DNA from 4 places in the Providencia sp. genome. Region 2 is predicted to be linked to each of the others. Evidence: predicted binding sites of a transcription regulator. Region 2 holds the regulator's gene; each other region holds the start of a gene.
The links. The regulator PurR, encoded in region 2, represses purine synthesis genes. The targets are predictions, from matches to a motif close to CANGCAAACGTTTGCNTG.
Positions count from the first base shown of each region.

Region 1 (7,691 bases), on a different contig from region 2:
CCTGATAATCAGCGTTTACAAAATATTCGACGTTCACCTTCCTTTGCTATTTTTACAATCACAACAAGTATCGCCGTGATTGGTATTGTTATTGGCTTAAGTATTCCAATGGTGGCGCTTAGATTAAATAATTATGGTGTTGGCGAATTGTATATTGGTATTATTTCTGCCGCGCCAGCTTTGGGGATGTTTTTAATCGCCCCGGTGGTTCAACGTATTGTTCAATGGTGCGGTAAACGAAAAGCTATGTTGGCTGCGACCGTTATTTCAGCGATTAGTTTGTTACCTTTGCTGAGCTCCTTACCGCTTTGGTTATTATTTCCATTACGTTTAATTACAGGTCTAGCGAGTGGTGTACTGATTTGTTTAGGGGAGACATGGATTAATGAACTGTCTTCTGAAAACAAACGTGGGCGAATATTAGCGATATATACGACGGTCTTTACTGTTAGTCAGTTACTTGGACCTTCTTTTATTGCTTATTACGGTGTTGAAGATAAATCGCCACTGTTGATTTGTACGTTAATTCACCTTATTTCAGTTGCACTTTTTTTATTGATGGATCAAAAAATAGGCGATCGCATTGCTAAGACAGCCAGTAAATCTCATTTTTCGATCCTTCAATTTGTGAAAGTTGCCCCGGGTATTTGCGCTGGAATTGTCTTTTTTGCCTTTTTTGATGGCACAATTCTGTCTATGTTTCCTATCTATGGCATGGGAATGGGGCATACAGAAGCCGTTGCAGCATTGATGATAAGTGCAATACTTGCCGGTGACGCAATTATGCAAATGCCTTTTGGCTGGCTTGCTGATCATATGAATCGAGAAAAACTGTATAGAATATGTGGTGTCGTGACCTTGGGGGCAAGCATATTATTACCCGTGGTGATCACTAATACTTATTTAATTTGGTTATTGTTATTTGTATTAGGCGCGACAGCAGGTGCAATTTATACGATTGCGTTAGTGCAAATTGGACAATATTTTAAAGGCAATGAGTTGATTATTGCTAATGCCGCAGCCGCAATGTTATGGGGACTTGGTAATCTTTCCGGGCCTTTATTGGCTGGAGTAGCGACAACTATTTCACCTTTAGGATTACCTGTATTATTAATATTGGGTGCGGCTGTATTTTTGTGGTTTACTCGTGAAAAATATAGCGCTCAAGTTACAGTGCAAGCCACACAGTAAGTTTTATTATTCAGTAGGTCTGTAGTTGGGCTCTTATCGTTAACTACAGATCTATAGCCACATTTTTGTACTGCACCACAGCTCAACTTATATTTAATCCATATGCAAAAACAGTTATATTCCTCATCATAATCACATTATGAATATCTTTTTTGGGTGTTTTTTCGAATAAATTGACAGAATTAATACAGCAATCGTATTAACCTAAAACGTAAAAACACTTGATTAACGACCCATTTTCAAACGATAATTGCTTTCCTCACAGTATCCCGTTCTCTTTTTTTAAAGCCAAACGTTTGCGTTATTGTTTTTATTGGGAATTATTTCTCAATTTATGCAATTTTTTTCAAAACGTAATCGATTACGTAAGGTTTGCTAAGTCTGCTTAATGCGATTAGTTAAGAAAAAGAATTCGGTATTTTTGAAAAAAATTACATCGCTAAATCAATTGATTTTAGACACTAACAGCAGAGGTACGCCATGTCAGGCCAACAGGCTTCATCCAATTGTAAATTGGATTCATATTTTAAGATATCAGCGCGAGGCTCATCAGTTCGTCGCGAAATCATTGCAGGCTTAACGACGTTTTTAGCGATGGTTTATTCTGTCATCGTGGTTCCTGGCATGTTAGGGCAGGCTGGTTTTCCACCGACCGCCGTATTTATTGCAACCTGTTTAGTGGCGGGTTTTGGTTCTTTGTTGATGGGATTATGGGCTAATTTGCCGATGGCAATTGGTTGTGCGATTTCATTAACTGCGTTCACCGCGTTTAGCTTAGTTCTTGGGCAACAAATTACGATCCCTGTTGCGCTAGGTGCCGTCTTTTTAATGGGGTGTCTGTTTACTTTAATCTCAGTCACGGGCATCCGTAGTTGGATTTTACGCAATATGCCAATGGGGATTGCTCATGGTACGGGTATCGGTATTGGCTTATTTTTATTATTAATTGCGGCTAATGGTGTTGGCTTAGTGATTAAAAATCCAAATGCAGGACTGCCTGTTGCACTCGGTGAATTTACATCTTTCCCTGTGTTGATGTCTTTAGCGGGCTTGGCAGTTATTTTTGGTTTAGAAAAACGTCGTGTACCGGGTGGCGTTTTATTGGTTATTATCGCGATATCAATCCTCGGTTTGATTTTTGATCCTACAGTAAAATACCAAGGTTTCTTTAAGTTACCTTCATTTGGTGAAGATGGCCTTTCTCTTATGTTTAGCATGGATATCATGGGCGCTTTACAGCCGATGGTACTTCCGAGCCTACTAGCGCTTGTGATGACAGCTGTATTTGATGCGACAGGTACTATTCGCGCGGTTGCTGGGCAAGCTAATTTGCTCGATAAAGACGGTCAAATTATTGATGGCGGTAAAGCATTAACAGCTGACTCCGTGAGTAGCATTTTTGCGGGGGTTATCGGTGCGTCCCCAGCGGCTGTGTATATTGAATCAGCTGCGGGTACTGCTGCGGGGGGGCGTACAGGTTTAACGGCGGTCGTCGTCGGTGTTTTATTCCTCTTCATTTTATTCTTATCACCACTTTCTTATCTTGTCCCTGCTTATGCAACTGCGCCAGCGCTGATGTATGTTGGATTGCTAATGTTAAGTAACGTCTCAAAATTAGATTTTGATGATTTTGTCGATTCGATGTCAGGTCTGCTTTGTGCGGTATTTATCGTTCTGACTTGTAATATCGTCACAGGTATTATGTTGGGCTTTGCATCACTGGTCATTGGTCGCCTATGTGCGGGTGAATGGCGTAAGCTGAACATTGGAACTATCGTTATTGCCGTTCTTTTAGTAGCGTTTTATGCTGCTGATTTGGCGATTTAGCCATTTTCATATCAATAGAAGGGCGGCATTAGTCGCCCTTTAACGTATTGTTGCGATTAATCTTAAAGTGTAAATTATTTCACCGTCACAGAGTGGGTTAAGGATAGAATATACATAGGTCAGTGAATTAAGTGGAAATACATATTTTCTGCGCGTGACTGGCTTGACTGAAAATTAGGGTCTGAGCGGTGCTATCTCTTACTATGCGGCGGCAGGCAATTAGTCTATCGTCGTTTTGTCAAATAGTAAGGGCAACATGGAAATTTTCTTTACCATTCTTATCTTGATCTTAGCAGTCTCTGTTTCCGGTGTGGTGACAAAAGTCATCCCTATCCGTATCCCTCTGCCTTTAATTCAAATTGCTATCGGTGCTTTGCTTGCATGGCCTCAATTCGGGCTGCATGTCACGTTTGATCCCGAACTTTTCATGGTGTTATTAATTCCGCCGTTATTATTCGTTGATGGCTGGAAAACGCCAACGCGTGAGTTTTTCCAAAATGGGCGTGAGATTTTCATTCTTGTACTCGTTTTAGTATTAGTGACTGTAGTGGGAATTGGCTACTTAATTTATTGGTTACTGCCAGGTATTCCATTAGTCGTGGCATTTGCATTAGCGGCGGTTTTATCCCCAACGGATGCGGTGGCATTATCTTCAATTGTGGGCAAAGGACGCATCCCAAAAAGAATGATGAGTGTTCTTGAGGGAGAGGCGTTAATGAATGACGCTTCAGGTCTTGTGGCATTAAAATTTGCCGTTGCCATCGCAATGGGCACCATGGTCTTTAGCGTTTCTGGCGTGACTATTGAATTTTTCATCGTTGCAATCGGTGGTTTGTTATCAGGTATCGCGGTGACTTGGGTGTACAGTAAATCATTGCGACTCATGAGCCGTTGGAGTGGTGACGATCCTGCAACGCAAATTGTGTTCATGTTATTGTTACCATTTGCCTCTTATATGATAGCGGAACACATTGGTTTCTCCGGTATTTTAGCCGCAGTGGCGGCGGGTATGACTATCACTAAATCTGGCGTGATGCGTAATGCGCCATTGGCAATGCGTTTGCGTGCCGATAGTGTTTGGGGAATGCTTGAGTTTGTCTTTAACGGTTTAGTCTTCATTATGTTAGGGCTACAGCTGCCGGGTATTTGGGAAACCTCAGTTATTCAAGCCGAGCTTGATCCAAGCGTTGAAACTTGGATGCTCTTTACGGCTGTCATTGTGATTTATTTTGCTCTGTTGCTATTACGTTTTTGTTGGTTATGGTTGATGAAAAAGTTCAGCCATTTATTTTTGAAGAAAAAACCACTACAGTTCGCTAATTATACCTTTCGTGAGCTTTGTTTAGCCTCATTTGCGGGGGTTCGAGGCGCAATTACCTTAGCGGGTGTGCTCTCCATTCCGTTATTTTTAACTGATGGGTCACCGTTCCCTGCGCGTTATCAACTGGTATTCATTGCCGCAGGGGTGATCTTATTATCCATTTTTGCTGGTGTTATTGCACTGCCATTGCTATTGCGTAATTTCAAGGTCGGCGATAAAGAAGCGGACATTAATGAAATACGGATGGCAAAAGCGGCAATGGCAGAAGTGGCGATTGTGAGCTTAAATAAGATGGAAGAACGTTTGTCTGCGGATGTTGAGGAGCAACTCGATTCTGAGGATATTATTGAAGTGGCTTCAAGGGTAACGGGCCATTTACGGCGTCGAACCGCAGGACAAGATGAAATTGATCGTAATTTACAGATTGAAGAGCTTGAAAGACGCTTTCGATTAACCGCTTTGCGTGCTGAACGTGGTGAATTATATCACTTACGTGCAACACGTAAGATAAGCAATGAAACGTTACAGACATTGTTAATTGATCTCGATTTATTAGAAGCAGTGCTGATCGAAAAAGAGCATTAAGACTAAAAACCGAGTATTCTACTCAACAATTATTGTTTGAGAGATTATTGAAAAAATGTGGTTACTCGTCATTACGACGCTGCTATGGGCAGCGTCTTTTAGCCTAATTGGTGAATATTTAGCAGGGCAGGTTGATAGCTGGTTTTCTGTTTTAATTCGCGTGTCTTTAGCTGCATTGGTTTTCCTTCCATTCCTACGTTGGCGCAATTTCAGTGCTAAAGTCATCATGTTGTATATGCTCGTTGGCGCATGTCAGCTTGGCGTGATGTATCTATTTGTTTTTCATGCTTATCAATACCTTACTGTTGCAGAGTTTTTACTCTTTACCGTTCTCACACCGTTATATGTCACCTTAATTTATGACTTATTGGAACGTCAGCCCTTACGTAAAGGTTATTTATTTAGTTCTCTTTTAGCCGTGATTGGCGCCGCCATTATTCGCTATGATCATCTGAGCGAATCGTTTTGGTTAGGTCTATTATTTGTGCAGTTGGCGAATATCTTTTTTGCTATCGGGCAAGTTGGTTACAAGCGCTTAATGGAAATTCATCCAATACCGCAGCATCAAGCGTTTTCATGGTTTTATCTTGGCGCAACATTGGTTGCACTGATTGGTTGGCTGCTGTTTGGTAATAAATCAATGATGCCGACTACCAATGTGCAGTGGGGGGTATTGTTGTGGCTGGGTGTGGCTGCATCCGGTATGGGTTATTTCATGTGGAATTATGGGGCAACCAAGGTGGATGCCGGAACCCTTGCTATTATGAATAACATGATGGTTCCAGCTGGTTTATTAGTTAACTTTGCTATCTGGCAACAACACCCGGATTGGCTGAGTTTTACCATTGGGTCGAGCCTGATAATTGCGTCTCTATGGGTGCATAGACATTGGATCCTTTCACCGGCTTCACATAAGAAAGATTATCCACGGCGTGCCCAATAGCTGTTTGGGTAAATGCTTCAATAGCTGGCTGACGCTGTTCTCCTTCCCGACATGCAGCGTATAGTCGGCTCCATAAACCACTACCTAAGGTTTTCGTCTTAACCAACCCTTGCTTCTCAAAAGAATCAACGGCCCAATGTGGTAATGCGGCAATACCCATTTTCGCAGCCACCATCTGAATCAAAATCAACGTATTATCGACAGTTTTTACATTAGGTGAAACGCCTGCGGGCTGTAAAAAATGACGCCATACATCAAAACGATGACGCTGTACCGGATAAATCAGTAACGTTTCATCTGCTAAATCATGAGGTTCAATAATCGGTTTTTTGGCTAAAGGGCTCTCGTTTGAAACGACTAACTTCACTTCGTAATCAAACAGCGGAGTATAGTGTAGACCTTGATCTGCAAGGATATCGGATGTCATCACTAAATCTAGCTCTCTTGAAAGTAATTCAGGTTGAGGGTCAAAGGTGACGCCTGATTTAAATTCCACGTTCACTTGAGGCCAAGTTTGTCTGAATTGTTGTAATGCAGGGGTTAACCACTGAATACAACTATGGCACTCAATCGCGATGCGTAAAGCACAAACACCAGGTTCATTACAAACTCGGATGGCATCCCTCACCATGGGTAGCACTTGTTGTGCAAGTTGTAATAACACTTCCCCTTGAGGTGTAAATCGTAATGGCTGGCTTTTACGAACAAATAGCTTAAAGCCTAAACGATGTTCAAGATCGCTAAATTGATGCGATAGAGCAGACTGAGTCTGATGCAAATGCGTAGCCGTAGTGGCTAATGAGCCGTGTTGGCTGAGCGCTTGCAATGTTTTTAAATGTTTTAATTCGATCATGAGAAACCTTCACGGTGACAATGAATAATTTGCGCTTGTGCTTTATACAGTACCTGTTGATTATAGATGTGTAAACATCTAGACGGCTAAATATTTTAAGGGGTCAATATGTCTGTTATAAATCATACACTTGGTTTTCCACGTGTCGGTCTGAAAAGAGAACTAAAACGTGCGCAAGAAGATTATTGGGCAGGCAAGATTGACCAAACTGCTCTTTTAGAAACGGGTTATGCGTTACGTGTTCGCCATTGGCAACAGCAAAAAGATGCTGGCGTTGAGCTACTGCCTGTCGGTGATTTTGCTTGGTACGATCAAGTGTTAACCACCAGCTTGTTACTGGGCAACGTACCACCTCGTCATCAAAATGAAGATGGCTCAATTGATTTAGACACACTGTTTCGAGTGGCGCGTGGTCGCGCTCCAACAGGTAAACCTGCGGCAGCAGGCGAAATGACTAAATGGTTTAATACTAACTATCATTACATTGTGCCTGAATTTCAAAAAGGGCAAAAATTCTCACTGTCTTGGACTCAATTATTTGATGAGGTAGACGAAGCGTTAGCGTTAGGGCACAAGGTAAAACCTGTATTAATCGGCCCAATTACCTACCTTTGGCTAGGTAAAGTTAAAGGTGAAGCATTCGACCGCTTATCGTTATTGAATGAATTATTACCGGTGTATCAGGAAGTGCTTTCGCGTTTAGCGCAAAAAGGCATTGAATGGGTGCAAATCGATGAGCCAGCACTGGTATTGGATTTACCGACTGAATGGCAACAAGCATATCAACACGCATATCAAGCATTGTCAGGAAAAACCAAATTATTACTGACTACTTATTTTGATGGCATTAGTCATCACCTTGATTTAATTAAGCAACTACCAGTTCAAGGTCTACATGTTGATGTTGTGGCGGGGACGGATGATATTGAAACCCTGCATCAGTCACTTCCTGCTGATTGGGTGCTATCACT
Region 1 is NZ_JBQDNB010000004.1:29,982-37,672, reverse strand. Features, by position in the region: gene ACTH6U_RS04610 (MFS transporter) at 1-1,191, shown strand, start outside; gene ACTH6U_RS04605 (NCS2 family permease) at 1,672-3,018, shown strand; gene ACTH6U_RS04600 (Na+/H+ antiporter) at 3,275-4,924, shown strand; gene ACTH6U_RS04595 (carboxylate/amino acid/amine transporter) at 4,980-5,867, shown strand; gene metR (HTH-type transcriptional regulator MetR) at 5,764-6,720, opposite strand; gene metE (5-methyltetrahydropteroyltriglutamate--homocysteine S-methyltransferase) at 6,829-7,691, shown strand, end outside.
Region 1: ACTH6U_RS04605 (NCS2 family permease) is a predicted target of PurR. The motif match lies at 1,477-1,494, and genes of this name have one in related genera.

Region 2 (7,691 bases):
AACAATCATCGCCTTTGTTGAAGACCCTGATAACTATAAAATCGAGCTCATTGAAAATAAAAGTGCAAGCAAAGGATTAGGCCACTAAGGCTCCTATCTTTTAAATTTAGGTAGTGAATTTAACTACCTAAATTTTCTGCTGAGTTTACCTGCAAAATTTTACTGGTTTTGGCATAATATAAGCCAACCAGAAACTCTAAAATGAAAGTCCTAATGTCTGAAAAAAAAAATATGAATACCCTGGTTAGCCGTTTCAGGGGCTACTACCCTGTTGTAATCGATGTAGAAACAGGTGGATTTAACGCAAAAACAGATGGATTGTTAGAGATTGCCGCCATTACATTAAAAATGGATAAAGACGGTTGGCTAGCAATTGATGAAACTCTACATTTTCATGTTGACCCATTTGAAGGTGCAAATTTAGAACCGGCTGCTCTCGCTTTTACAGGTATTGATCCAACAAACCCTCTACGCGGTGCAGTAAGTGAATACGATGCGCTTCATGCTATTTTTAAAGTTGTGCGTAAAGGTATAAAAAATACTGATTGTAATCGCGCTATTATCGTGGCTCATAATGCAAATTTTGACCATAGCTTTGTCATGAACGCTGCTGAGCGGGCAAGTTTAAAGCGTAACCCTTTTCACCCGTTCGCTACTTTTGATACAGCAGCTTTAAGTGGATTGGTTTTCGGTCAAACTATTCTCGCGAAAGCTTGTTCCACTGCCGGTATTCCTTTTGATGGCAAACAAGCTCACGGTGCACTATATGATACGAATCGTACTGCTTTATTATTTTGCGAAATCGTGAATAAATGGAAAAAAATGGGTGGATGGCCTTTAGTCGAAGAAACTCAACAGCCCTAAATTAAAAAGCCGGATTAGCATGAACACATACTAATCCGGCTTTTACATATAAGCATTATGATAAAAAGAACAATCCGTTACTCGGCGTTCGCCTCATCAGCTGAACGATACTTATCTGCAGTTTCTTTAATCAACGTTTGAAGCTCACCACGTTGAGCCATTTCCATAATAATATCGCAACCACCGACCAATTCGCCATCAACCCACAGTTGAGGAAAAGTTGGCCAGTTTGCATATTTTGGCAACTCTGCACGAATATCTGGATTTTGCAGGATATCCACATAAGCAAATCGTTCACCACAAGAAGACAGTGCTTGTACTGCTTGTGCAGAAAAACCACAGCTCGGAAGTTTAGGAGAGCCTTTCATATATAATAAGATTGGGTTTTCTTTAATTTGGCGCTCGAGTCTTTCAATTGTCGTCATTTTTTACTTCCTTAAAACAAGGGTGCTGGTTTTGCAGTCAATCGCCAGTTCAATGCTAGATCCCACATGAACCTGCCTAGCTGACATAATATATTAGTCGGTAATAATAACCGGAATATCGAAAACGTTATACACAAAATAGTTCGAGATACATGTAGGTAGCAAACGAAAATCACCGATAGACATAAAAAATTACGGTATTTCAATAACATAACGACCAACATGTTGGTGTATCACGGGTATATTGTTTCATATAATATGCCAGTTTTATAGAGGCATTACCATAACATGCAAAAAGATAGCGCACCAATAGACTATATTGAGCCGCGCTCAAAAAATAATGCCCTCAAATTTACCTCTAGCCTATAGCAATAGATTAAATAATAAACTATTTAAATATTACTTTACTCTTTAGCCACACTAGAAAATACGTAGCCATGCATTAGACACCCGTGAATAGTACTTAGTTTTATTAATTTTATTAGCATAATAATAACACTTATTTTTTATAAGGTTTATCGTGCTATCATTAATATATTACATATCCTATAGCAATAAATAAAAATCATATTTATCAGCTATAAATGGAAGATAGTCGATGATTTCCGCTCGCATTGTGAGCAAACACCCAAGCAAGTTGATTCAAAGTAACTAAGGAGTAAGCAATGTCATTTGAACTACCCGCTCTACCATATGAAAAAGATGCTTTAGAGCCTTATATCTCATCTGAAACATTAGAGTACCACTATGGTAAGCATCACAATACCTATGTTGTTAATCTGAATAATCTGATTAAAGGCACTAACTTCGAAGGTAAATCATTAGAAGATATAATTAAAACATCTGAAGCAGGCATATTCAACAATGCTGCTCAAGTTTGGAATCATACCTTTTATTGGCACTGCCTTGCACCTAACGCAGGTGGAGAACCAACAGGTAAAGTCGCCGATGCTATCAATAAAGCGTTTGGATCTTTTGCTCAATTCAAAGAACAATTCACGGACTCTGCAATTAAAAACTTTGGTGCAGGTTGGACTTGGTTAGTGAAAAAAGCAGATGGTAGTTTAGCTATCGTCAATACTTCCAATGCAGCAACACCGGTATCTGGTGACGATAAGCCTATACTGACTGTTGATATTTGGGAACATGCTTATTACATTGACTATCGTAATGCACGCCCTAAATATTTAGAAAATTTCTGGTCTTTAGTAAACTGGAAATTTGTTGAAGAAAATTTAGCATAATTCAAATTGTTAATATGATTAAGGGCGAGTTATTTTCTCGCCCTTAATCTTTTCATCCAATGAGGATGTGAATATAATCAGAACAGATGTACCGCAAACACAATAATTACGGCTAGCGAACCTAATGCTGCAAATAATCCAAATTTAAAATCTGTATCCATGAGTTCCTCTCATCTTAAAGCAATTAAGCAAGTAAAATAACCATAATAACGATAAGGTTAATTAAGTATACACTGCCAAAATTGTAAAACCAGTGTCTATGTCACATGTTATAACATCAATTATTTCTTTCGTTTTTGAGCTAGATCAGACAAAATCGACAACAAACCGCTAATTTATTGCCAGCAATAGATCTATGCATCAATATGCAGGTAATTTTTTAACAAGAATTCTTAACAAGACCTAATGTTGGTCAGGAGTTTTCCCCACCCATGGCAACGATTAAAGATGTGGCGAAACGCGCTGGCGTCTCCACCACAACCGTATCCCATGTTATTAATAAAACGCGCTTTGTAGCTGAAGATACAAAAGCTGCAGTATGGGCTGCTATAAAAGAACTCAATTATTCACCTAGCGCGGTTGCCCGTAGTTTGAAGGTTAACCATACAAAATCAATTGGGTTGTTAGCCACATCAAGTGAAACACCTTATTTTGCTGAAGTCATTGAATCGGTAGAAAACTGTTGTTATGAAAAAGGCTACACACTGATCCTATGTAATTCCTATAATGATTATCGAAAACAATCAGCTTATTTGCAGATGTTGGCACAAAAGCGAGTGGATGGGCTATTAGTGATGTGCTCAGAGTATCCAGATACGCTTTTAAGCACTTTGGAAGATTATAGAAACATTCCTATGGTTGTGATGGACTGGGGTGCTTCTCGTGGCGACTTTACTGATAGCATTATTGATAACTCTTTCCATGGTGGTTATCTTGCTGGTCGTTATCTGATTGATAGAGGCCATCGTGATATTGGTATCATTCCTGGCTCTTTGGAACGAAATACAGGTATTGGTCGTTTAACTGGTTTCCAAAAAGCAATGGAAGAAGCGAAAATAACACTCAAAGATGAATGGGTCGTTCAAGGCGATTTTGAACCTGAGTCTGGCTATAAAGCCATGATGCAAATTCTTAGCCATAAACAGAAGCCAACTGCTGTATTTTGTGGTGGTGATATTATGGCTATGGGTGCTATCTGCGCCGCAGATGAAATGGGTTTACGTGTACCTCAAGATATTTCAATTATCGGCTACGATAATGTTCGTAATGCGCGTTATTTTACACCTGCATTAACCACAATCCATCAGCCCAAAGAGCGTTTAGGGCAAATGGCATTTTCTATGCTGCTCGATCGCATTGTCAATAAGCGCGAAGATGCTCAAACTATTGAAGTCCACCCTCGCCTTGTTGAACGTCGTTCTGTTGCCGATGGTCCATTTATCGACTACCGCCGCTAAATTAGGGTGCTAACCATTCAGCGTTGAGTGTTTCACTATCACCAAGATAATCAAGCAACCAACTCAACGCTGGAGATGTATTCTTTTCCACCCAAGTCAAACAACATGGGCTAGGAGGAAAAGGTTGAGTCAACGCTAACTCGACTAATTTATCATCCGCACACAGTGGAGCCACTCGGTGCTCAGGCATCATCCCAACACATAACCCATTAAGTACGCAAGCCACACCATTTTCCCAGTTAGGTACAACTAATCGACGCTGGTTATCCAGTGCCCACGTATCACGCTTTGGCAAATTACGAGATGTATCTTCTAAACATAAACTCGGATATGGCCGCATTTCATCATCCGTTAATTTATTATTGAGTTGTGCAAGTGGATGTTTAGGCTCTGCTACACATAACCAAGACATGAATCCCATATCACGAAAACTATAACGTTCACCAATAGGTGATGCTCTTGTAGCGCCAATAGCAACATCAACCCGACCGTCAGCAAGCGCATCCCACACACCGTTAAATACTTCAGGATGAATATAAAGTTCAATGTCAGGAAAATGTCGATAAAAATCAAGAATGAGTTGCTCAGTACGCTGTGGCTTTACGATACAATCCACTGCAATACTAAATTGACCACGCCAACCATTTGCAACTTGTTGGCACTGATGGCGTGTATCTATCATTTTTTTGATAACAGATCGGCTTTGTTTAATAAAAATGACGCCGGCCTCCGTCAATACAACGTCACGATGTCGGCGTTCAAATAAAGGTACAGCCAGCCATTCTTCAACTTGTTTTACGGTGTAACTAATCGCTGAAGGTACACGGTGAAGCTCCTCAGCGGCGCCGCTAAAGCTTCCTGTACGAGCGACTGCATCAATGACTTCGAGTGCATGGGCTGACCACATATCATTTCCTTTCAAATTTTTTGATGACAAGATCCAAATATTACCGTTTCACAATGTAAAAAAATAGCCTATACAATAAGGTAACTGTTAACATTTTTTTAAATTTTGAATAAGTAAACAATTATGACGAATACTGTAACGAGAAATTCCCCTGGATTTATCATTTACCTTGCGGGTTTAAGCATGTTGGGCTTTTTAGCTATCGATATGTATCTACCGGCATTTGGTGCCATGCAAACCTCGTTAAATACTACCGAAGGCTCCATCAGCGCTTCACTCAGCATATTTTTAGCTGGGTTTGCTTTTGCTCAACTTCTCTGGGGTCCTCTATCTGACAAACTCGGTCGTAAGCCGATTTTAATTGTTGGGCTATCACTATTTATTATTAGTTGTTTAGGTATGGTCTGGGTTACAGACGCTACTCAATTATTGATATTACGTTTCTTACAAGCAGTAGGGGTATGCTCCACTGCTGTGCTTTGGCAAGCTTTAGTCATCGACCGCTATGATGCAGCAAGTACACAAAAAGTTTTTGCATCTATCATGCCTTTAGTTGCGTTATCCCCAGCTCTCGCACCATTATTAGGCGCTTGGGTACTCGAACATCAGTCATGGGAGTTCATTTTTGTCGTACTGATGATTGTTGGTATCTTATTACTGATTCCAACATTGCTATTAAAGAAAATCACGCCCAAAGCAACCATAGATGAAAATAGTTCCCAAGCTAAAGTTTCCTTCCTGAATATACTTAGCTCACGCATTTTCAGTGGTAATGTTTTAATCTATGCTTCATGCAGCGCTGGTTTCTTCGCATGGCTGACAGGCTCACCTTTTATTTTACGTAATATGGGTTTCAATCCCGCAGATATTGGCTTAAGTTATATCCCACAAACCCTTGCATTCATTATTGGTGGTTATGGATGTCGTTTTGTCTTAACCAAAGTTCGCACAGAGGCCCTTTTCCTTTTATTACTGATTGGTTATGCCATAAGCATGTCTATCCTGTTTATTATGGCAATTTATATGACGCCAACTTTAACAATGATCCTAATCCCATTTTGCTTTATGGCAGCAATGAACGGAGCGTCATATCCAATTGCAGTTTCTAAAGCATTAAATACCTTTCCAAATGCGAGCGGTAAAGCAGCCGCATTACAAAATGCTTTGCAACTTGGTTTATGTTTTCTCGCTAGCTTGTTGGTATCAATGCTAACTTTTGACCCATTACTTGCAACAACAGGCGTGATGGCAGCTACGATTGTTCCAATGATTATTGGTTATTTCATGCAGTATTTCGCTGTAGATACGCAAAAGTCGCCGAAACAAACTGAATGCCAAGCAAAATAAATAAGCTAACGCATTAATTACTGCCATACACATAAAGGGTAAGTCATTATTTAATAATAATTGGCTTATCCTTTTAGTTTTAACCTCAAGCATATAGACTAAATCGGGTATTTATAAATTCTAACACTTATAAATTACAGTGGATAAGTATTACTACATAGTTAATTTTATTAATTTACATCCTAATAATTTCAACCTATTAAATTCTATTGATATTATAGATTGTATCATCAATATCAGAACCTGATTTTGAAAGGTTATCCCCTTAAAAAGTCACAGTTTTATTTTTTTACCTGCTGCAACTCATATTTTCTTTAGTTAATTTTTTTATCGAAACACGTTATACTAAAATTTCTGAATAATGAGTGTATAAGCGCTATGTTAAAACAGTATTACCCACCAGAAGAATTAAGCACTTTTATAAGCTCAATTCTCATTATCAAGAAATTTACTGCCCCAATTAAAATATTTCCTGGTACTGGCGCTGAAATCTGGATTTCATCACAAAATCTTAATATAGCAACTGACGCCCATACAACCATCAATCCATTTCAATTAGTCATTCCTAGAATTAACACTTTTACAGTAATTCCCAATAATGCAAAGGTGATGGTCTTACGTGTCAGGCATGATGCTCTGCGATTTTTACTTCCGCAAAGAACAGTAGTCTATACAGACACACCAACAGCACTTTGTAATATCTGGAGTGATAATTGGTTTGAAGCGCTCGCTAGCGGCTCATTTAAAGAGTTACGTGATTGTTTTATTGCTACAAAAGCCAGTAAAAAAATACATTTTACGGATAATATTTTGGATATTCTTTACCGAAATCCAACTAAGAAGATTACAGATATTGCCGATGAACTAGGTTATAGCGCTCGTTTTATACAAAAAGAGTTTCTAAAAGAATATGGGATCACACCAAAACGTTACCAAATCAATTGCCGATTAGAGCATGTTTTAAAAAATATGGTGAAGGAACAAGATACCTATCGTTGGTTCGAAACTGGCTATTATGACCAATCGCACTTTTACCGTGATTTTAAAAGATACTATACTATGACGCCGTCGGCATTTTTAAAGTCAAACTATTCGTTTTTTTACAATACAAAAACTAAGTACCCTTTAAGATAGTTCTTAATAAATAAGGAGAACGGAATGAGTATTGTAGTGTATGCCCAAATTACAATTGAAAAAACGGATGGGTGTTTAACGAAAAAAATCATTCGCGATTTAGCTAAACTAAGTCGTCGAGAGAAAGGATGCATCCAGTACGATTTAATGGCTAAAGAAAATGGCTACATTGTTCTTCAAGAATGGGAAAATAACCAAGCATTAGAGTTACATAAGAATAGTGAGAATTTCAAGCGTTTAATCGAAGCCATTGCCCTTGATAACGCCAGTTTTTCACTAAACTTTAGTGATAAGCTGTAATTTAACGATAATA
Region 2 is NZ_JBQDNB010000025.1:30,624-38,314, forward strand. Features, by position in the region: gene gloA (lactoylglutathione lyase) at 1-88, shown strand, start outside; gene rnt (ribonuclease T) at 214-864, shown strand; gene ACTH6U_RS16580 (Grx4 family monothiol glutaredoxin) at 942-1,289, opposite strand; gene sodB (superoxide dismutase [Fe]) at 1,955-2,533, shown strand; gene purR (HTH-type transcriptional repressor PurR) at 2,965-3,990, shown strand; gene punR (DNA-binding transcriptional activator PunR) at 3,992-4,897, opposite strand; gene punC (purine nucleoside transporter PunC) at 5,021-6,244, shown strand; gene ACTH6U_RS16605 (helix-turn-helix transcriptional regulator) at 6,623-7,378, shown strand; gene ACTH6U_RS16610 (putative quinol monooxygenase) at 7,403-7,678, shown strand.

Region 3 (7,691 bases), on a different contig from region 2:
TTGATTATGAGTTTTCAGCACAACTAATGGCTTTCTCAAACTCATTATTTCGTGTTAACCATAATGAAAGCGCTTTTAACGAGTCGGGGGTAAACTCATCACAACGTGCGCTGATCTCTTGTGGTGTTAACCAACTAACTTCAGCAACTTCAGTTTCTTGAAGCGCAAATGGGCCATGACTAACACAACTAAATAGCCCGCCCCAAACACGACAATTTTCATCTTCAAAATAAAAATGTCCATGCTCTGCAAAAGGAACGGCAGCAATACCGAGCTCTTCCTCTGCTTCACGTTTCGCAGAATCGAGTATGTTCTCACCTTGAGTCACCACTCCCCCTGCTGTTGCATCTAATAGGCCAGGGTGAAAATCTTTGATATCAGTTCGTTTTTGAATCAAAATTTTACCCGCACCATCATGAACCACGATATAAGTGGCACGATGACGCAAATTTTCGGCTCGCATCTGGCTGCGTGTCGCTTGAGCGATAACCATATTGTCATCATCGACAATATCAACCCACTCAACTAACTCGGTCTGTTGTTCCATCCTGAAAACCTTTTTTTAAGCCTGTAATACAGCTTTATGCCATAAATAGATTGCCCTAATAATTTAGGCAAATAATTTGATACAAGTTATGCTTTTCATCAGTCTGATGCAAGTGATCCTAACCAAATTTGTGTTTTGTTTCTATCACAATAAGGAGACTTTATTGTCTTAGAATAGTCGTCCAGATAACTTTTTGAAAGACTTTATCTTAAAGTCCACAAATCAATATCGCAGGTGCTATAGTTAGCAAATGGAAGTGACATAAATTCTCACAAATTTAAATTTAGACTATTGCGCTGCGGCTAGTAGTATGACAGGTATAAAGGAGCCAAAAAATGAAAATATTAATTACTGGTGGCACAGGCCTAATTGGCACTCAACTTGTCCAAGAGCTCGTTTCTCGCTCACATCAAATAACCGTCTTGAGCCGCTCTCCGCAGAAAGTTTATAGTCTTTTTTGTAAAGCAGTTGAATGCTGGACCTCCCTTAGTGATAAAAAAAACTTAAATGATTTTGATGCTATCATCAATCTAGCGGGGGAACCCATCGCTGAAAAACGTTGGACTGATGAACAAAAAAAAATACTCTGCGATAGCCGTTGGAAAATTACGCAGCAGCTAACCGAACTTATCAATGCAAGTGAAACACCTCCAGCAGTATTCCTATCAGGTTCTGCCGTGGGTTACTATGGTGATCAAGGCCAATCTGTTATTACTGAGTTTGACCAACCCCATGACGAGTTTACCCATCAACTTGCTCAGCATTGGGAAGCGCTTGCACAAAATGCACAATCCTCTGCAACGAGAGTCTGCTTAATGCGCACTGGACTTGTTTTATCGCCAAAAGGTGGCGTATTAGAAAAAGTGCTACCTATCTTTAAAATGGCTGCGGGTGGTCCTATCGGTCACGGAAAACAATTCATGCCATGGATACATATCGACGATATGGTCAGAGCAATTTGTTTTTTACTCGATACCCCTGAACTTTCTGGGCCATTTAATATGACAGCGCCTTACCCTGTGCATAATGACCAGTTTGCCGCTATTTTAGGAGATATCATCAACAGACCTGCGTTTGTCCGCACCCCTGCTTTTGTTATTAAAACCATGTTAGGGGAATCTGCCGCTTTAGTATTAGGCGGACAGCAAGCTATTCCAAAACGATTAGAGGACGCTGGGTTTGAATTCAAATTTGTCGAATTAAAAGAAGCGCTAACTGACTTGTTAGTGAAAGATGATACTTAGCCAAACGAATATGAGCCTATTTATCCCCTGTCCAACGGGTAAATAGGTCGTTTTCTAGCTCGATATCAAACTGATCAAGCACTCTATTGATAGTTTGATCCACGATATCTTGAATCGTTGCAGGTTGATGATAAAAAGCAGGCATGGGTGGCATAATAACAGCGCCCATTTCTGCCGCTTGCACCAATAAACGCAAATGGCCTAAATGTAGTGGTGTTTCTCTTATGCCTAATACTAATTTCTTACCTTCTTTTAGCACTACATCTGCCGCTCTGGTCACCAACGTATCAGTATAACTATGCACAATGCCAGAAAGCGTTTTCATGGTGCATGGCATTATTACCATGCCAGCGGTACGAAATGAACCTGAGGAGATAGCGGCTGCAATATCACGACTATCATAGACATGGTCAGCTAGCTGATGTACATCTTTAACGCTATACTGAGTTTCTAAGGCTAATGTCTGGCGAGCCGCCGCACTTATCACCAAATGAGTTTCTACATTTTGTACAGGTTTTAATACTTCCAGCAATCTAATGCCATAAATCGCACCACTTGCCCCAGTTAACCCAATGATAAGTTTCTTCATACAGCTTTTCCGTTTAATCAAAGTCATCGGTAATAATAGTAGCAATTATTACAAAGAAAAGCCCTTAAATATATAAATCATGATCCTAACGATTCGTTAGCCTGCAAAGAGACATTAATCATAATTAATAACATCAATAGATACAAAAGTACCCGCAATTAAGGCGGGCACTTAAATTAAATAATAAGGAAATTTATAAAACTTAGCCTTCGTTATAGATTTCTAAATCTTCAACTTCATTCTTATCTTTAAGCTTTAACTCATCATCTCTACGTAGATTTTCAAGGTAATCTAAATAGCTTTGATCAATATCTTTAGTGACATAAATACCATCAAAAACAGAACACTCAAATTCATTAATTTCAGGATTTTCTTCGCGAACCGCATCAACTAAATCGGTTAAATCTTGGAAAATAAGTGCATCTGCACCAATCAATTTGCGAATTTCGTCTACTTCCCGACCATGAGCAATCAATTCATTGGCATTTGGCATATCGATACCATAGACGTTTGGAAAACGCACTTCTGGCGCTGCTGACGCAAAATAAACATTTTTTGCCCCAGCCTCACGAGCGAGTTCAACAATTTGCTCAGACGTGGTACCACGAACAATAGAGTCATCGATTAACAACACGTTTTTATCGCGAAATTCGGCACGGTTTGCATTGAGTTTACGGCGGACAGATTTACGACGCTCCTGCTGACCAGGCATAATAAAAGTACGTCCAACATACCGATTTTTCACAAAACCTTGTCGATATGGCTTATCCAAGATATGTGCAATTTCTAATGCAATATCGCAGGATGTTTCTGGAATAGGGATCACCACATCAATATGTAAATCATCCCATTCACGCGCGATTTTAGCGCCCAGTTTTTGTCCCATACGCAATCTTGCGTTATATACCGATATTTTATCGATAAATGAATCTTGGCGCGCAAAGTATACGTACTCAAAGATACACGGCGTCAATTGAGGGTTATCAGAACATTGGCGTGTAAATAACTGACCTTTTTCTGTTACATACACCGCCTCACCTGGTGCCACATCACGCAAAAATTCAAATCCTAGCGTATCAAGCGCAACACTTTCAGAAGCAACCATGTATTCATGCGCACCGTTTTCAAGAATACGGCGACCTAATACAAGAGGGCGAATCCCATGAGGGTCACGGAATGCCAACATGCCATGGCCAATAATCAATGCAACGCAGGCGTAAGCACCACGTAATTTTTTATGCATCGCAGAAACGGCACTAAAAACATTATCTGGTTCAAGAGGAAAATGATCGAAACGGTCTAATTCATACGCCAACACATTCAATAAAATCTCAGAATCTGAAGTCGTATTCACATGGCGGCGTGCTGTCTCAAATAAACTCCGCATGAGTTCGTGAGCGTTTGTCAGATTACCATTATGAGCAAGTGTGATTCCAAAAGGAGAGTTTACGTAGAAAGGTTGAGCTTCAGATGCGCTAGAGCTGCCAGCCGTTGGATAACGAACATGTCCCAGCCCCATACAACCTTGCAATCTGAGCATATGGCGAGTTTCAAAAACATCTTTAACTAAACCATTCGCTTTACGTAAACGAATATTGTTATTGCCATCGATAGTAGCAATACCTGCTGCATCTTGCCCACGGTGCTGTAGCACCGTCAATGCATCATAAATTGATTGGTTTACCGGTGTAACACCGGCGATCCCGACAATACCGCACATTAGTCTTTCCTCATCAGCCAGACGGAGAAATATTCTCCGGTAGGAAACTTGACGCATTTTGCAGGTAGTCAAAAAACCACCTGATTATATGACTGAACTGCGGAATAAGTTCTGAACGTTGCCAGTCCTCGCTTTGAGGAAGAGGCGTAAATGTATCGAGAAAGAATAGTAATGCCGATACAATTAACACACCACGCAACGCACCGAAACAGATCCCCAGAACACGATCTGTACCCGATAATCCCGTTTTTTGTACTAATGAGCTAATCACATAGTTAACGACTGCGCCCACAATTAATGTGGCAATAAACAAGGCAGCAATGGCGATACCATTTCGAACTAACACATCCTCAAAGCGGGTAAAATAATCCGCCAAGTAAGGATAAAAGGTGCTAGCAACAAAAAAAGCACAGCCCCAAGTGATTAATGATAATGCCTCACGTACAAAACCGCGGATCAGGCTTACTAGTGCCGAGAAGCCAATAATGGCGATAATTGTGTAATCAATCCAGACCATATTTCATTCCATAATTCGCACTCACGACAGCAGCGGAATGCATTCTAACAGAAAACGAAAACGTTTGCGTAACCATTTTACATTCAATTAAAAAAAATTAGCGGCGAAAAGAAAAATCATAATCGCCGCAGTAAGTTACTAAATCCCTTCATATTTTAAGGATGTTTATTTTAATATTAAGGTTTAAATGTTTGAATTATCCCTTTTGTCCCTGTAATTGCGTTTAGCTCTGAAAGCGAAGCTTCTAATTTCTGTCTTGACGCTTCTGGCCCAACATAAATACGCGTTAATTTATTGTTCACCGGTTTCGCTGGGACGGTATAAACCTGATATCCAGACAATCTAAGCTTCGCAACTATCTCTTCAACCTTGGCAGCATTATTCAATGCGATTACTTGAACCACAAATGCTTTACCTTGAGGCTCATTTTTTGGTTCTGGCTTAGGCTCTGGCTCTACTTTTGGTTTAGGCTCAGGCTTTGGTTCTGGTTTAGGCTCAGGCTTCTTCGGTTTCTCTGCTTCAATCGCCGCAGGAACGTTAGCTATGCCTTGAGAAACTTGATTCGCAGCTGCGGTCTGTACACTTTGCTTTTGCTCAGTGAGCGCCTCTGAAAGCATCGCCTCCGATGCCCCTTCTGAAGAAGCAGTTGACGCGCTATGCGTAATTGGCGCAATCGCTTCAATATCTTCTTCATCACCCGGTTTAGGAATGATAGGTATGGCTGCAAATTCATTTTCATTATATTTCTTATCGCCATCAAGCAGAGCAGGAAGCACAATTACCCCCACTGCGACTAATACAACGGCACCAGCCAGACGATTTTGAAATTTACTAGCCACCAGCGCTATCCTTTTGATTTTTCTAATAACATTATAACATGGGCTACTGTATGAAATGAGCCACAAACAATAATGACATCTTGTTCTTTTGCATCGAGGTTTGCTTTTTGCCAAGCTTGTTCAATGCAGCTAAATTCATTGGCACTATCGAGGTATTGGCTTAATTGCGCTACATCCGCCCCTCTGAATTCCGTCAGTGAAGCAACATACCAATCAGTAACCTGTTGTGATAAACAATTCAATGTACCTTGAATGTCCTTATCACCTAGCATTCCAACAACAGCACGTATACGTCGCCCTTCAACCGCAGGTAATTGCGCAAGCTTAGTCACTAAATAACCGGCAGCATGAGGATTATGTGCCACATCAAGTATGGTCAATGGCTTTTTACTGATAATTTGAAAACGTCCCGGTAATTGAGCTGTTCTCAAGCCTTGATGTATCGCTTTTTCTGTGATTTTCTGCGCTAAATGATGATCAATTTGCATCAAGCAACTGATAACACCTAGCGCCGTTGCTGCATTTGCTAAAGGCACATTAGGTAAAGGAAGTTTTTGCCATTGTTGCTGCGAGCTATGCCAAGACCAATTGTCGCCCTGCTCTACATAATGCCAGTCTTTGTCTCGACGAAATAGCAAAGTACCAATCTCATCCGCAAATGCACCTATTGAGTCAGGCATGTCAGGTTCACCAACCACACCATAATGGCCTTTTCTGAAAATTCCCGCTTTCTCGTAACCGATATGTTCACGAGAGGAACCCAGCCAATCAGTGTGATCTAGTGCAATACTGGTAATCGCAGCAATATCAGCATCAACAACATTCGTTGCATCTAGGCGACCACCTAATCCAACTTCAAGGATCACAATATCTAAATTAGCTTGTTTGAACAATTGCAAAGCCGCTAACGTACCGTATTCAAAGTAAGTCAGGGAAATATTGTCTCGCTGAGACTCTATTGTTGCAAAGGCTTGACAAAAATCGGCTTCTGAAAGCTCTAACCCTTGAATACGTACACGTTCGGTATAGCGGACTAAGTGCGGGGAACTGTAAACACCCACTTTCAACCCTGCTGCCATTAAAATAGACTCAAGAGTATGACAAGTTGTGCCTTTCCCATTCGTTCCAGTAACGGTAATAACACGGGGCGCAGGTTGCGTTAAATTCATCTGACGAGCAACTTGCCCGACTCGCTCCAACCCCATATCAATATTTTGGCTATGTAAGTCGGTAAGATAAGAAAGCCAAGCCTCCAAAGGAGACTTGGCATTAGGAATGATTAAATTACGCATCATTTTTTTTAAGCTTTGCAGGATCCTTTTCTCGTTCATTGATATCGATACCTTCAATATTTTCAGTAATATCGATTTCGATTTCAGGATCTTCAATAACAATAACCGGTGGCGCACTGAAACCCGGTTTGTTGGTTAATATCGCAAGAATTTCGGCGAGTTTATCTCGCATTTCAGGACGGCGAACAATCATATCAATTGCGCCTTTTTCCAATAAAAATTCACTGCGTTGGAAGCCATGAGGTAATTTTTCACGCACAGTCTGCTCAATAACTCGCGGACCTGCGAAACCAATCAAAGCCTTAGGTTCAGCAACGTTGATATCACCTAACATAGCAAGACTGGCAGAAACACCACCCATAGTAGGGTCAGTCAAAACAGAAATGTACGGTAAACCACGTTCTTGCATTTTCGCTAATGCTGCGCTGGTTTTTGCCATCTGCATCAATGACAGTAGTGCTTCTTGCATACGCGCACCACCACTTGATGAGAAACACACTAATGGACAGTTATCTTCCAAAGCTTGTTCCACTGCACGAACAAAGCGTGCCCCGACAACCGACGCCATTGAACCGCCCATAAAAGCAAATTCAAATGCAGCGGCCACGATTGGCATCTCTTTTAGAGTCCCTTTCATGACAATGATAGCGTCTTTTTCACCTGTAGCTTTTTGCGCAGCTGAAATTCTATCTTTGTATTTTTTTGAATCACGGAACTTGAGAATATCTTTTGGCTCAAGTTCGCTACCTAATTCTGTTGTTGAGTTTTCATCAAGAAAGGCTTCAAGACGTTGACGTGCATGAATTCGCATGTGATGGTCACATTTTGGACACACCGACAAATTACGCTCAAGCTCAGCACCGTAGAGCACTTGCCCGCAGCTGTCACATTTAGTCCAAACGCCCTCAGGGATATTCGCTTTATGCGATTGGGTTACGTTACC
Region 3 is NZ_JBQDNB010000029.1:32,007-39,697, reverse strand. Features, by position in the region: gene yfcD (NUDIX hydrolase YfcD) at 5-547, opposite strand; gene ACTH6U_RS17850 (TIGR01777 family oxidoreductase) at 883-1,791, shown strand; gene ACTH6U_RS17845 (UbiX family flavin prenyltransferase) at 1,808-2,380, opposite strand; gene purF (amidophosphoribosyltransferase) at 2,583-4,100, opposite strand; gene cvpA (colicin V production protein) at 4,114-4,617, opposite strand; gene dedD (cell division protein DedD) at 4,794-5,456, opposite strand; gene folC (bifunctional tetrahydrofolate synthase/dihydrofolate synthase) at 5,462-6,751, opposite strand; gene accD (acetyl-CoA carboxylase, carboxyltransferase subunit beta) at 6,741-7,691, opposite strand, start outside.
Region 3: cvpA (colicin V production protein) is a predicted target of PurR. The motif match lies at 4,671-4,688, and genes of this name have one in related genera.

Region 4 (7,691 bases), on a different contig from region 2:
GGAAGTGAAAAACAGTGGGAACTGATTGGTCATGAATATACTTTACTGTTAGATGATGAAGAAGTGATGATCCGTGCAAATTTATTATCATTTGAAACGGAAGGCCTAGAAGAAGGCATGAGCTATTATGATAATGAAAGTATTGCGTTTTGTGGTGTTGATGATTTCATTTTAATGCTCAAAGATTATCGAGAATTTGTAATTGAAAATAAATAAGATAACTTTTTTTCATTGATTTATTTTATGTTTTAATACATTTTCGTTATTCTTTGACTAAGATAACTCAAATGCTTACTCATTATCGCTGAGTAATGTGTTTAAAATTGAAATTTATACCCATAAAATAATTTAATTCGAAGGAACAAATATATGAATACTGATGATGTTACAGGCGCGTTGAATGATGCAACGAATTGGTTTGCGGCCAACCAAGATCTGTTAGTCCAGTATGTCGTGAATATAGTTTCAGCGCTTCTTATTTTGATCGTCGGTATGGTGATCGCAAAAGCGGTTGGGCGCGGTCTGCATCGTATAATGACGATGAAAGGTATCGACACAACTGTTAGTGATTTTCTTTCCGCTATCGTACGCTATACCATTGTCGCATTTACCTTAATTGCTGTACTCGGTAAGATTGGTGTTCAAACTGCATCTGTTATTGCAGTGATGGGTGCGGCGGGATTGGCCGTTGGTCTTGCATTACAAAATTCATTGGGTAACTTTGCTGCGGGCGTGTTATTGGTGATTTTTAGACCATTAAAAGCGGGTGAATACGTCACTATTGGTGCAGTAGAAGGGACGGTTCAAAACGTACAGATTTTCTCTACCACGTTAAAAACTGGGGATGATCGTATTATTGTTATCCCAAATGGTAAAATCATTGCTGATAATATTATTAACGTTTCTCGTGAACCGAATCGCCGTACTGACATCACTGTCGGTGTCGATTACAATTCCGATATTGATGTTGTGAAAAAAGTGTTGGGTGACATTGTTGCCGCTGATAGCCGTATTCAGCATGATAAAGGTGTAACTATTCGCTTACATGAAATGGCGCCATCTTCATTAAATTATTTAGTCCGTTTTTGGACAACCAATGGCGATGCATGGCCAGTTTATTGGGATTTAATGGAAGAATTTAAGCGTGCTTTAGATAAACATAATATTGGTATCCCATTTCCGCAAATGGATGTTCATGTCCATAAGCAAAATTCAGAAGCATCAAAGATCTCAGCAGAGTAAATTTTATTACTGCTGATTATGACTAAAAAAATTGGTGTTATCTTTGGGTAATGCCAATTTTTAATAGCTTTATGATTGTAACCTAGTTTAATCGCTTAAATTGTACCCCTTTCTCTGTTGTCTCGTTATCTTCCTAATAACTATTTCCCTTGAAATGAATAAGTATTGCTTATGAGCTATTAGATTTAATAATTTTAACTAATGGCCTTTTGTCGATAATATTCATTTCATATTAATTGAATAATTATTTGGAAATAGTGCATGTTTACGATTTATTTACAGGGTGTTTTACTCGGCGCTGCAATGATATTGCCGTTAGGCCCGCAAAATGCATTTGTTCTACAACAGGGCAGTCGAAAGCAGTTTCATTTGATGAGTGCATTACTATGCGCTTTAAGTGATACGTTATTAATTATTGCCGGCGTGTTTGGTGGCAGTGCGTTATTGAGCCAATCTGAAATTCTCATGCAGTTGATTACTTGGGCTGGTGTGGTCTTTTTGCTTTGGTATGGTTATGGTGCATTTCGTACCGCAATGAGTCCAGATGATATTATTCTTCAAGTTGAAAAGAAAAATTTGACCCGTTGGAAAGTGATTCTGACATTATTTGCAGTTACATGGTTAAATCCGCATGTTTATCTCGATACCTTTGTAGTGTTAGGAAGTGTAGGAAGTCAATTAGAAGACACATTTCGCCCATGGTTTACGGCGGGAGCATTGACGGCATCTTTTGTTTGGTTTTTTGCGCTAGCGGCTTTGGCCGCATGGTTTTCGCCGGTGTTAAATAAACCCCGTTCACAACGCATTATTAATGTATTTGTGGGAACGGTCATGTGGTTTATTGCCTTTCAACTGGCAAAGCAGGGAATAGAATATTTGTAATTTAGCCTTATTCTGAATCGCACTTTCTAGTGAATGTGGTAATGTAAAATAAGTATAAGGGAGAGTTTATGGTGAATTCTCTCTTTTTAGAGTGTAAAAATCCAATTGGGAGGTTCTGTGAAATTAAAATCTTTAGTTCTTGCTGCCATGATGGCAGGTATTGCGGTTCCTACCTTGTCCCTTGCTGATGCACTTCCATCAGGGGCTCATATTACAACATCAGGCAATGCAATTATTAAAGCGTCTCCTGATATGGCAACACTTAATATTAACGTTGAAGTGACCGAAAAAGATGCCGCCGCGGCTAAAGCTGGCGTAGATAAGCGTGTTGCTGAATATTTTGAGTTCTTAAAGAAAAATGGTATTGAAAAGAAAGATATCAATGCTGCTAATGTGCGAACTCAACCTAAATATGAATATAATAATGAAACGCAAAAATCGACTATTGTCGGTTATACCGCAGTGCGTAGCGTTGAAGTTAAAGTGAATAAATTAGATCAACTTAATACACTGCTTGATGGTGCACTTGCATCAGGGCTGAATGAAATTAGTTCGGTTCAATTTGGTGTTATTAACCCGCAGCAATATCGTGATGAAGCGCGCACTAAAGCGATGCAAAACGCAATAGAGCAAGCGAATGCGTTAGCGAAAGGGTTCAATGTGCAATTAGGACCTGTTTATAGCATTAACTATAATGCGCCAAACGCAGTGCCGTTCCCAATATCACCAAGAAATCTTAGTGCTAAAATGAATGCAGCAGGTGCTCAAGATCTCAATGTTAATGAGACCTATGAGCAAGAAAGCATTGATTTTAATGATCAAGTTGACGTTGTATTTGAACTGAAACGTTAGTTTTCAATAGCCATATCATCATCTTGTTTTAACATCTGGCGCCCGGTTTTGAGTAGGGCGTCAGTCACTTTCTTCATTGTTCTGCTTTCAGGGGCAAAACGATGCCAATACAGCATACGTCTTTGACATAAGCCTGGCGTTAAATCGACCAATTCACCATTTTTTAATTCATTCGCAATTTGTAGGTGTGGGATCATACAGCAAGTTGAACCTTGTTTGGCTAGCTGCACAAATGCCTCTGATGAATTAACAATATGGCATGGAACACTGCCTGGAGATAAACCAAAGTTTTGCTGTACGAAGGCCTGATGCATATCATCTAAATGGTCAAAAGCTACTGCCGGCGCTTTAAGTAGGGAAGCGCGAGTTACACCCTCGGGGAAATATTGCGCAGCAAAACCTGGGGAGGCCACAAAGATATAATCTAATGCGCCGAGCTTATCAACTAAGCATCCTGGCAGCGCTTGTGGTTGGATACTGATAGCGCCAACAACTTCACCACGTCTTAATCGTTCCTGAGTGCGAGTTTCATCTTCCACTTGGATATTCAATCGTACAGGGCTATTGATTAATACAGGATTCAGTGCAGGTAAAAACCAAGTTGCTAAACTATCGGCGTTGACTGCAAGTGATAAAAGTAATGGGGTTGAGCCACCGTTTTCATCTCCGAGCCATTGTTCTTCTAATAATTCAACTTGATGAAGTAGTGCTAATAGCTTTTGCCCTTGCTCCGTTGGATGCGGCGGTACTGTTCGAACAAGCAGTGGCTGCCCAAATAGGTTCTCTAACTGTTTGATCCGTTGTGAAACAGCAGATTGAGTGATACAAAGTTTTTGGGCTGCACGTTCAAAACCTCGTTCACGAATGACGGCATCCAGTGCTTGCAACGCGCGGTAATCAGGGCGCTTCATCGAGAAATCTCCTTTTGTTATTCTATTGCGCACTATGCCATAGTTTTACATATAACACCTGAAATTATTATCCACACTCGATAAAACACAAGAACTAGAGCACAAACATCACTAACAAAACTGCAACTGACAACATGTCCGGTATATACTATTGTTTGATAGAACTTAATGACGACTTAATTAAATAGCAAAAGGTACTAGCATGACTCAGGAAGAATTGAAAAAAGCGGTAGGCTGGGCAGCATTGGAATATGTCAAACCGGGCACTATTGTTGGTGTTGGTACAGGTTCAACGGCATCTCATTTCATTGATGCGTTGGCAACAATGAAAGATAAAATTGAAGGCGCAGTATCCAGTTCTGAGGCATCAACACAGAAATTAAAATCACTGGGTATTCCTGTGTTTGATTGCAATGAAGTGGATTCATTGGATGTATACGTTGATGGCGCAGATGAAGTTGACCATCATATGAATATGATCAAAGGCGGTGGCGCGGCATTGACTCGTGAGAAAATTGTTTCTGCTATCGCAAAAACGTTTGTGTGTATTGTTGATCAATCCAAATTAGTTGATGTGCTAGGTAAATTTCCATTACCTATTGAAGTGATACCGATGGCACGTAGTTATGTTGCGCGTGAACTCGTTAAAATGGGCGGAACACCTGAATATCGCCAGAACGTAATAACTGATAACGGCAATGTTATTTTAGATGTTTACAATTTAAATATTGTTAATCCTGTTGCGTTAGAAAATAAAATTAACGGTATTGCAGGGGTGGTAACAGTAGGTTTATTTGCAAATCGTGGTGCTGATGTTGTTTTAATGGGTACTTCAGAAGGCGTGAAAACTATTAAATTATAATTTCAAATTATTGAAATAAAATTATATAAATCAACTAATAATATGTAAGCCAGCTAATGAATTTATTAGTTGGCTTATTTTTTTATCGTTTGAAAATCAAACTACTAATTAGTTTTATCGATATGACCTAGTTAAAATTTATTTTAATTTTTTTTATAACAACCTATTTTGGTGAGATATGTCACAGTAATGGGCATTACTTAGGCAAAATCCTTATATTGTGTTACCCCTCCTGATTTTCTGTGGTTTAACTTCTTTTTCCTCGCACTTTTTAGAGAGTACAAGGCAAACGATTGTATTGATACTGCGCCGTTTTTTGTTATGTTGGTACACGGAAGATTCATCTGTTATAAATTTTAAGCACGATAGGGTAGGGGAAATGGTTAAGGTATCTTTGCATAAAGACAAAATTAAATTTTTACTGCTAGAAGGTGTTCATCAAAGCGCAGTTGATAATCTAAAGGCAGCAGGCTACACCAACATCGAATATCATAAAGGCGCATTGTCAGACGAAGAATTAAAAGAAGCGATCAAAGATGCGCGTTTTGTTGGTATTCGTTCTCGTACTCACTTAACAGAAGAAATTTTTGCTGCAGCTGAAAAATTAGTCGCAGTGGGTTGTTTCTGTATTGGAACAAACCAAGTTGAATTAGATGCGGCGGCTAAACGCGGTATTCCTGTTTTCAACGCACCGTTTTCAAATACACGTTCTGTAGCTGAAATGGTGTTGGGGCAATTACTGCTCTTGTTACGTCGTATTCCAGAAGCGAATATGCAAGCTCATCGCGGTATTTGGGACAAGCAAGCAAAAGGCTGTTTTGAAGCACGTGGCAAGCGCTTAGGTATTATCGGTTATGGTCATATTGGTACTCAATTGGGGATATTGGCCGAAGGTATTGGGATGGATGTCTATTTTTATGATATCGAAAACAAGTTACCTTTAGGCAATGCCACTCAAGTGCGCTCATTAACTGAGTTACTCAATATGAGTGATGTAGTTAGTTTGCATGTGCCAGAAACACAAAGCACTAAAAATATGATTGGTAAAGAGCAGTTTGATCGAATGAAGCCGGGCGCAATTTTTATTAATGCCGCTCGCGGTACGGTCGTTGATATCCCTGCTCTCGCCGCTGCTTTAGAAAGTAAACATTTATCAGGTGCCGCTGTGGATGTTTTCCCAACAGAACCTGCGACTAATAAAGATCCTAATGACCCATTCTTGTCTGAACTGATTAAGTTCGACAATGTGATTCTGACGCCACATATCGGTGGTTCAACGGAAGAAGCTCAAGAAAATATTGGATTAGAAGTTGCTAGCAAATTAGCAAAATACTCTGACAACGGCTCAACGCTTTCAGCGGTTAATTTCCCTGAAGTATCGCTGCCAGTACACACTGATGATACTAACCGTTTACTGCATATTCATGAAAACCGTCCTGGTATGATGAATAGCATAAACCAAGTGTTTACGGATAATAATATTAATGTTGTCGGACAATACTTGCGCACAACAGGTAACGTCGGCTATGTCGTCATTGATGTTCTAACTCAGAAACCGAATCAAGCTGATGATGTATTAATTAGATTAAAAGAACTGCCGGGTACTATTCGTGCACGTTTGTTGTTCTAGTATCGGTAATAGTATTAATAAATACTGATGAGTTTGAAATGAATATGGCGCTAAATTACCAGCGCCATATTTTTTGGGGTGTGATAATTTCCGGCAACGGTATATCCCAGTGTGCTACGGGAAGCGTTTCAACTTGCTGGCAATCGTGAGCAAGTCCTATGGGGATAAAACCTTTCTTTTGCCAATTCACCAGCGTTCTGTCGTAAAACCCGCCTCCCATTCCCAATCTTTGACCTTTATTATCAAAAGCAACCAACGGGATCATCATAATATCGAGCTGCTCAAGAGGTAAAACATAGCGAACATCTAAAGGGGGTTCTTCAATATTAAAACGATTTTTAACGAGAGGCGTCTCAGGGGCATATTGTAAAAAGAGTAAATTATGCGCATTGAAAGGGTGTAATACAGGAAGATAGACATTTTTCTGTTGCCGCCACAAGGCATTGATGAGCGGTCTTGTATCAATTTCACCATCAAAAGAGAGAAATAAAGCAATATTTTTTGCTTGAATGATTTCGGGTTGCTGTAGTGCATTATGCATGACTTGCTGCGCAGCAATGTGTTGCTCATCACGACTGAGTTGTTTTCGGGCGGAACGAACTGATTTTCGTATCTGTTGGCGCATGATGGAAAGTTTATCTTGCATAACAAAACCCTTCATAGGCTCAATATGAAAATATTAGTTAGAGATGATTATTATAGGATGCTTATGTATACGATGTATATTGTAATTTAAGTAGGATAAAACGGTAGGGTAAAAATAGATAATAAGATAATTTCATTAAATGAAATTGGGGATCTCCGAGATGCCGCTGTAGGCTGTAACCCTTGAACCCTTGGTTCAAGGTGAACGCAGCTTAGCTAACCTTTAGGCTTCCTGACGAATCAGGCATGCTCACCAGCGCAACAACCGCATTCTATTTAGTCGAAATATCGGCTCAGGGGACTCGCCCACTTGCAAACATCTCAGAGAAATTTGGTTTGAGTACTTATCGTGACTCAGTGATTTCATTGTACGAAACTGAATTTAAAATGCAACCCTAAAAATTTATTTATTTTTTTCTCTAGTGTATGATTAATAAGCTAATTTACTCTATAGGCAATACGACTCTCTCAGTGATTTTCACCTGATCATGTAATGCTTGCTCTATTGTCTGCTGCAACATTTTTATTTTTTCTTCCATATTATATGCATAATCGCGCGTCTTTGTCTTTTCTTGTGCTAATTCGTGACAAACGTTTAATGCAACAATAAAAATAAGCTGTTCAGTATTCGTTACACCGCTTTTATCTTTTAGATTTCTCAAGCGTT
Region 4 is NZ_JBQDNB010000018.1:7,709-15,399, reverse strand. Features, by position in the region: gene ACTH6U_RS14010 (YacL family protein) at 1-216, shown strand, start outside; gene mscS (small-conductance mechanosensitive channel MscS) at 370-1,242, shown strand; gene argO (arginine exporter ArgO) at 1,504-2,124, shown strand; gene ACTH6U_RS13995 (oxidative stress defense protein) at 2,242-2,976, shown strand; gene ACTH6U_RS13990 (LysR family transcriptional regulator ArgP) at 2,973-3,887, opposite strand; gene rpiA (ribose-5-phosphate isomerase RpiA) at 4,090-4,749, shown strand; gene serA (phosphoglycerate dehydrogenase) at 5,129-6,379, shown strand; gene ACTH6U_RS13975 (5-formyltetrahydrofolate cyclo-ligase) at 6,435-7,025, opposite strand; RNA gene ssrS (6S RNA) at 7,174-7,355, opposite strand; gene zapA (cell division protein ZapA) at 7,468-7,691, opposite strand, start outside.
Region 4: serA (phosphoglycerate dehydrogenase) is a predicted target of PurR. The motif match lies at 5,032-5,049, and genes of this name have one in related genera.